2 regions of the Bradyrhizobium sp. LeoA1Lang genome follow, and region 2 is predicted to be linked to the other one. Evidence: riboswitches for the same ligand, from Rfam matches in the RefSeq annotation. Region 2 holds a riboswitch; the other holds the start of a gene.

Region 1 (3,828 bases), on a different contig from region 2:
AACAAGTATTCCAATATCCGGATGGAGCGCAACGACGGGATCTTGGAGATCACCTTCCATACGAATGGAAAAACCCTGGTGTGGGACGGTAGCCCGCATAGTCAGCTCGGGGCGGCCTTCCATGACATCGGAAGAGACAAGGAAAACAAGATCGTCATCATGACCGGCACCGGCGGTGCCTTCATCGAAGAGATCGACTCGACCACGCTTTCGCCGCAGCCGAACTGCTGCCGCGCGCCAGGGAACTCGCGAGGCAACTTCTCAAGCAACCCCCTCTCACGCTTCGCTATGCGAGAGTGGTGATGGTTCAGGAGCTCAAAGAGATGATGCTGAAGCATCTCAGCCACGGCCTCGCTCTCGAGGGCGTTGCCGCACATGAGTATTGGCCGGAGAGCTGATTTCCAGGCGAGCCAGTGCATGCCTCTTCAGCAGACCTGCATTCTCGCTGTAGCAGCGGACCTACACCCTGAAATGCTTGGAGAGCTTCAGGCCCTGGGCCTGGTAGTTCGAGCCGATGCGCTGGCCGTACATCGCATCGGGCCGGGCGAGCATCTTCTCATAGACGAGGCGGCCGACGATCTGGCCATGCTCGAGGATGAACGGCACCTCGCGCGAGCGCACTTCCAGCACGGCGCGGGCGCCCTGCCCGCCGGCGCCGGCATAGCCGAAGCCGGGATCGAAGAAGCCGGCATAGTGCACGCGGAATTCGCCGACCAAAGGATCGAACGGCACCATCTCGGCGGCGTAGTCCGGCGGCACCTGCACAGCTTCCTTCGACGCGAGGATATAGAACTCGCCGGGATCGAGGATCAGGCTGCCGTCGGGGCGCGCGCGGATCGGCTCCCAGAAATCATCGACCGGATAACCGCCGCGGCGATCGACGTCGACCACGCCGGTATGGCGTTTGGCGCGATAGCCGACGAAGCCGCCGGAATTCTCGCCCGAGAGATCGACCGAAACCGCGACGCCATCGGTGAGATCGGCATCGTCGATATCGACCAGGCGTTCGGCGTTGTGCAGCGCGTCGAGCTCGTCGGCGGTGAGGACGGCATCGCCGGTGCGGAAGCGCACCTGGGACAGCCGCGAGCCCTCGCGCACCAGGATCGGAAACGTCTTGGGGCTGATCTCGGCATAGAGCGGGCCGTGATAGCCGGCACCGATCACGTCGAAACGACGCGTGCCATCGGCGATCACGCGGGTGAAGACGTCGAGCCGTCCGGTCGAGCTCTTGGGGTTCGCGGCCGCGATGATCTCCGGCGGCAACGCGAGGCTCTCGAGCAGCGGCACGATGTAGACGCAATTGGTCTCCAGCACCGCGTCGTCGGCGAGATCGATCTCGTGCAGCTTCAACTCATCGATGCGCTCGGCAACGGTGGCGCCGGGACCGGGGAGAAAGCTCGCGCGCACGCGATAGGCGATGTCGCCGAGGCGAAGATCGAGGCTCGCGGGCTGGATCTGGCTCTCGACAAAGGGATAGACCGGCAGGATCAGGCCTGCATCCGCCATCGCCGCGATCATGCGGTCGGGCAGGATCCCATTGGCATCGTCTTGCAGCACGAACGACACGGACGCGGTCCCTCAAGACGGCTTAGAGCCACAAAAGGCCCAAAAAATGGATTTTACCGGTTAGCCGATGCCCGCCTTGACGGAAAGAGCGGGAACGAATATCAGCATGACTTATCCCGTGGTGATTTGAGCCGGCCGGCTTGCAGCCACGTTAAATAAGTCGCTAAACAGGCCGGGGACCTCAGCGATCCCGGCCCTTTAGGCCGGTTTTTTTGTGACCATTTTCGAAAGGATGGTCACGTTGGAGGTCCTATGTCCGAGTCCAAATCATCCGCCCGCTACCGCCCCGAAACCCGGCTGGTTCATTCCGGCACGCTACGCTCACAATTCGGCGAGACGTCCGAGGCAATATTCCTGACCCAAGGGTTCGTCTACGCGACCGCCGAAGAATGCGAGGCGCGGTTCAAGGGCGAGGATCCCGGCTTCCTCTATTCGCGCTTCTCCAACCCCGACGTGTCCATGTTCGAGCGCCGCATGATCGAACTCGAAGGCGCGGAAGCTGCGCGCGCGACCGCGACCGGCATGGCGGCGGTGACGACCGCGATCCTCGCGCCGCTGAAGGCCGGCGATCACGTGGTGGCCTCCAAGGCGATGTTCGGCTCGTGCCGCTACGTGGTGGAGGATCTCTTGCCGCGCTACGGCATCCAGTCGACGCTGGTCGACGGGCTCGACCACGACCAATGGAAAAAGGCGATCCGGCCGAACACGAAGACGTGTTTCCTCGAAAGCCCGACCAACCCGACGCTCGACGTGCTCGACATCGGCGCCATCGCGGAAATCGCGCATCAGGGCGGCGCACGGCTGATCGTCGACAATGTGTTCGCGACCCCGATCTGGCAGAGCCCGCTCTCGCTCGGCGCCGACGTCGTGGTCTATTCCGCGACCAAGCATATCGACGGCCAGGGGCGGTGCCTCGGCGGCATCATCCTTTCCTCCGAGGCTTTCATCACCGAGCACATCCATAACTTCCTGCGCCAGACCGGGCCGTCGATGTCGCCGTTCAATGCATGGGTGCTGCTGAAGGGGCTGGAGACGCTCGCTGTGCGCGTCCGCGCGCAGACCGAGACGGCCGCGAAGATCGCAGACGTGCTGGCAAGCCATCCGAAGATCACGCGGCTGATCTATCCCGGCCGCGCCGATCATCCGCAGGCAGCCACCGTGAAGAAGCAGATGCGGTCGGGATCGACCCTGATCGGGTTCGAGGTGAAGGGCGGCAAGGCCGGCGCGTTCCGCTGCCTCAACGGGCTCAAGATCTCGCGCATCTCCAACAATCTCGGCGACGCCAAGAGCCTCGTCACCCATCCCGCCACCACGACGCATCAGCGCCTGGGGCCGGACGCGCGCGCCGAGCTCGGCATCAGCGAAGGGTTCATCCGCTTCTCCGCCGGCCTCGAGCACGCCGATGATCTGATCGAGGATTTTGTCGAGGCGCTGGAGACGGTGTGATCCAAGGCGAATGGCGAATAGGGAGTAGCGAGTAGGGTCAAGCCCCATTCGCTATTCGCCACTCGCCATTCGCTTTCAGCTTACATCGGCCTGTACGTCCGCACATCCGCCGGCACGTTGACGCCGAGCTTGATCTGGCCGACCGACTTGATGATGTCGTCGCCGAGCAACTGGGCGAAGCAGGCATAGCCCCAATCATTCATGTGCAGGCCGTCGGCGATCACGAAGCTGTCGATCGGGATCGACTGCTTCTCGTGCCATTCACGCATCACCTCAAAGCGCGGGAAGATGCTGACATGGCGGAGCTCGGCGATGTGGTTGAGCAGCCGGATCATCTTGTTGGCGCTGGCGGCGCGCTCGGTGACGCGCGGCGAGTATTGGGGATCGACCAGCACGACGTCCGCGCCGGCCGTCTGGATGCGCGCCACGCCATCCTCGACCATCTTTTCGGTCTCGCTCGGGTCGAGGTCGCGCAATACCGCATTGGTGCCGACCTGCCAGATCACGAGGTCCGGATGCGCATCGATCACCTCGGTCTGCAGGCGCCGCATCATTTCGGGCGCGTCTTCGCCGCCCCTGCCGCGGTTGACGACACGGATGTCGGCGCCGGGATATTGGCGGTGCAGTTGCGCCGCGAGCCGGTTCGGATAGGTGAATTCCGGCGCCGACGAGCCATAGCCCTGGGTCGAGGAGGAGCCGAAGGCGATGATGGTAACCGGCTGGCCCGCGGCAAGCTTGCTCGCGACGTGGGGCAGCGAGCCCATCGTCTTCGACACGCCCTTCGGCGGCAGGCAGGGCACACGGCGGAAGATGTCG
Region 2 (3,828 bases):
CCGACGTCGAGCACGCGCGAGCCGGGCTCCACCATTTCGGCGACCAGAACATGGTCCGGACGAAGGCTCGTACTCGCCTGCGGCGCCACGCCGGGCAGCGGCAGGGTTTGTTCCTGAAGCGCCATCACACGACCCCCGCATCGCCGAGGCCGCGCGCCTTGCCGGCCGACTGCAGGAAAGCGCGGGAGATGTCGAAGAATTCGGGCACGTCGAGCAGGAAGGCGTCGTGGCCCTTGTCGGTCTCGATCTCCGCGAACGAGACCCGCGCGCTGGAGGCGTTCAGCGCATGCACCAGCGCCCGCGCTTCCGAGGTCGGGAACAGCCAGTCGCTCGTGAACGACACCACGCAGAACCGGGTCTTGATGCCGCGGAACGCCTTCGCCAGCACACCATTATGGTCGGCGGCGATGTCGAAATAGTCCATCGCCCGCGTCAGATAGAGGTAGCTATTGGCATCGAAGCGCTCGACAAAGGACGAGCCCTGGTAGCGCAGATAGCTCTCGACCTGGAAGTCGGCATCGAAGGAGAATGTCGGCAGTTCGCGATCCTGCATCCGCCGCCCGAACTTGCGATGCAGCGCCGCGTCCGAGAGATAGGTGATATGCGCAGCCATGCGCGCAACCGCGAGCCCGCGATGCGGATGCGTGCCCTGATCGACATAGCGTCCGCCGCGCCAGTCCGGATCGGCCATCACGGCCTGCCGGCCGAGCTCATGAAAGGCGATGTTCTGCGCCGAGTGCCGCGTCGAGCAGGCGATCGCGAGCGTCGAGAACACGCGCTCCGGATAGGCCGCGGCCCATTGCACCGCCTGCATGCCGCCCATGGAGCCGCCGACCACCGAGAACAGCGTCTCGATGCCGAGCCGGTCGATCAGCATCGCTTGCGCGCGCACCATGTCGGGAATGGTGATGATCGGAAAATCCAGGCCCCACACCTTGCCGGTCGCGGGGCTGAGCGAGGCAGGGCCGGTCGAGCCCATGCAGCCGCCAAGCACGTTGGAGCAGATGATGAAGTACTTGGAGGGGTCGAGCGGACGGCCAGGGCCGACCATGGTCTCCCACCAGCCGGGCTTGCCCGTCACCGGATGCAAATTGTTGACATGCTGGTCGCCGGTCAGCGCGTGGCAGACCAGAATGGCGTTGGAGCGCTCGGCATTGAGTTCGCCATAGGTCTGGTAGGCGATCTGGAACGGCGCGAGGTCGATGCCGCAGTCGAGCTTCAACGGCTGATCCATGCCGAACTTTGCTACCGGCGAGGACGGATGATCGGCCTCATGGGCGCGGTCCTCACCCTGGATCGACGGACTCTTGATCGACTGCACCTTGGTCATTGCGGCCCCTTCCTCCGACGCGGAGGTCCCGGACAGAAATCAGGCCATAAAAAAACCCGGCCTGAACAAAGGTTCGGCCGGGATCGATCTGTCCCCGGCCTGTTTAGCAAGTTCTTTAACGTGGCTGCAAGCCGGCCGGCTCAAATGACCACGGAACGCTGGGAAAGTAGTCCCTTACCTGACCCGCGTCAAGGCAACCGGGGCCGTTAACCTAACCGTGACCTTGAGGCTGAGCTTGCGCCGTCTGGACCCATGGTACAGAACGGGGGCTCGCACTTCTCCCTCTCCCCGCTCTTGCGGGGCCGGGACGAGCGGAGCTCGCCCTGAGAGGGTTGGGGTGAGGGGCTTTCTCCGCTAACAAGGTAACAGACGGACTCGCGGAGAGTCCCCCTCACCCGAAATTCAAGCTCGCTTGAATTTCGACTTCTCCCCGCACGCGGGGGAGAGGTGAAGAGTTGGCTCCCTGATTGAAGAGAATTGACGGGCCCTAGCATGTCAAAAACGCCTCCGGCGCCGCCCTCGCTGGCCGAGTTGCGCAAAGAGATCGACGCGATCGATGAGCAGGTTCACCGCCTCTTGATGGCGCGTGGCGACATCATCGACCGCCTGATCAGGGTGAAGCAGACCCAGGAAGTCGGCTCCGCATTCCGGCCGGCGCGCGAGGCCGCCATGATGCGCAGCCTGGTCGAGCGCCATCGTGGCATCCTGCCGCTCGACACCATCGAGAGCATCTGGCGCGTCATCATCTCGACGTTCACTTACGTCCAGGCGCCGTTCTCGGTGCATGCCGATGTCTCGGTCGGCGAATCCATGATGCGGGATTCGGCGCGCTTCCATTTCGGCTTCGTGGTGCCCTACGTCTCGCATTTCAGCGCGCAGGCGGCGGTCGAAGCGGTGGCGAAATCGAAGGGCGACCTGGCGCTGGTGTCGGCCATTTCCAGCCGCACGCCGTGGTGGATCGACCTCGAGGCCGAAGGCACGCCGAAGATCATCGCGCGGCTGCCGTTCCTCGAGCGTGCCGATCATCCCGCAGCGCTGCCCGTGTTCGTGATCTCACGCGTCGCCGACGATGCGATGGTGACCGAAGTCGAGATGTGGAGCGTCCGCGTCTCCGGCTGGAACGCCGAGATCGCCCGCGCGGTGGCGCCGCTCGCTGAAATCGTCGCGGTGCCGGACACCGCTTTCGACGGCGCGGCGCTTTTGGTATCGGTCGCAGGCATCGGCTTCGAGAAGATCAAGCTGGCGTTGATCAAGGCCGGAGCCTCGGTGCGCTCATCGGCCCTCGTCGGCAGCCACGCAACGCGCTATACGGTGCCCCCCGCCCCTAGAATCCGGAGCTAGAGAGTTAGAGATGTCCCGCCCCGTGCCGAATCCCGGCATCCTCGATATTGCGCCCTACACCCCCGGCAAAAGCCCGGTGGCCGAGCCGGGGCGCAAGGTGTTCAAGCTTTCCGCCAACGAGACGCCGTTCGGCCCCTCGCCGAAGGCAATCGAGGCCTATAAGCACGCCGCCGAACATCTGGAGGACTATCCGGAAGGCACCTCGCGGGTGCTGCGCGAGGCGATCGGCCGCGCCTACGGCCTCGACCCGAACCGCATCATCTGCGGCGCCGGTTCGGACGAAATCCTCAACCTGCTCGCCCACACCTATCTGTGCGAAGGCTCGGAGGCGATCTCCACCACCCACAGCTTCCTGGTCTATCCGATCGCGACCAAGGCGAACGGTGCAAAGAACGTCGTCGTACCGGAGACCGACTACACCGCCAGTGTCGATGCGATCCTTGAGGCGGTCACGCCGCAGACCAAGCTGGTCTGGCTCGCCAACCCGAACAACCCGACCGGCACCTATCTGCCGTTCGACGAGGTCAAGCGCTTGCGCACCGGCCTGCCGTCGGACGTGCTGCTGGTGATCGACGCCGCCTATTCCGATTACGTGGTGCGCAACGACTATGGGCTCGGTCTTGAACTGTGTGCGACGACCGAGAACACGGTGATGACCCACACCTTCTCCAAGATCCACGGGCTCGCGGCGCTCCGCGTGGGCTGGATGTTCGGCCCGGCGCATATCGTCGATGCGGTGAACCGCATTCGCGGCCCCTTCAACGTTTCGAGTCCGGCGATGCTCGCGGCGGTCGCCGCGGTCGAGGACACCGCGCATGTCGAGATGTCGCGGGTGCATAACGAAAAATGGCGGAGCTGGGTGACGGACGAGATCCGCAAGCTCGGGCTGAAGGTGACGCCGAGCGTCGCCAATTTCGTGCTGATCCATTTCCCGACCGAAAAGGGCAAGACCTCGGCTGACGCGGACGCGTTCCTCACCAAGCGCGGACTGGTGCTGCGGGCATTGAACAATTACGGCCTGCCGCACGCGCTGCGCATGACCATCGGCACCGAGGAGGCCAACCGCCTCGTGGTCGAGGGCCTGCGCGACTTCATGGATCAGAAGTGAACGCCGCCCCTCACTTCCAACGCATCGCGCTGATCGGCTTCGGCCTGAT

What was found. A riboswitch is a leader RNA that binds a small molecule or an ion and turns the genes downstream of it on or off. The one in region 2 is predicted to bind S-adenosylmethionine.
Region 1: another riboswitch for S-adenosylmethionine. It lies ahead of ACZYOF_RS38390 (O-succinylhomoserine sulfhydrylase); the one in region 2 lies ahead of metX (homoserine O-acetyltransferase MetX).

What each region holds. Positions count from the first base shown of each region.
Region 1 is NZ_JBVAPG010000205.1:4,413-8,240, forward strand. Features, by position in the region: gene ACZYOF_RS38380 (hypothetical protein) at 1-303, shown strand, start outside; gene ACZYOF_RS38385 (2'-deoxycytidine 5'-triphosphate deaminase) at 460-1,566, opposite strand; SAM riboswitch at 1,675-1,754, shown strand; gene ACZYOF_RS38390 (O-succinylhomoserine sulfhydrylase) at 1,819-3,012, shown strand; gene ACZYOF_RS38395 (SGNH/GDSL hydrolase family protein) at 3,093-3,828, opposite strand, start outside.
Region 2 is NZ_JBVAPG010000156.1:2,931-6,758, forward strand. Features, by position in the region: gene metW (methionine biosynthesis protein MetW) at 1-125, opposite strand, end outside; gene metX (homoserine O-acetyltransferase MetX) at 125-1,330, opposite strand; SAM riboswitch at 1,413-1,492, opposite strand; gene ACZYOF_RS34770 (chorismate mutase) at 1,823-2,671, shown strand; gene hisC (histidinol-phosphate transaminase) at 2,682-3,779, shown strand; gene ACZYOF_RS34780 (prephenate/arogenate dehydrogenase family protein) at 3,776-3,828, shown strand, end outside.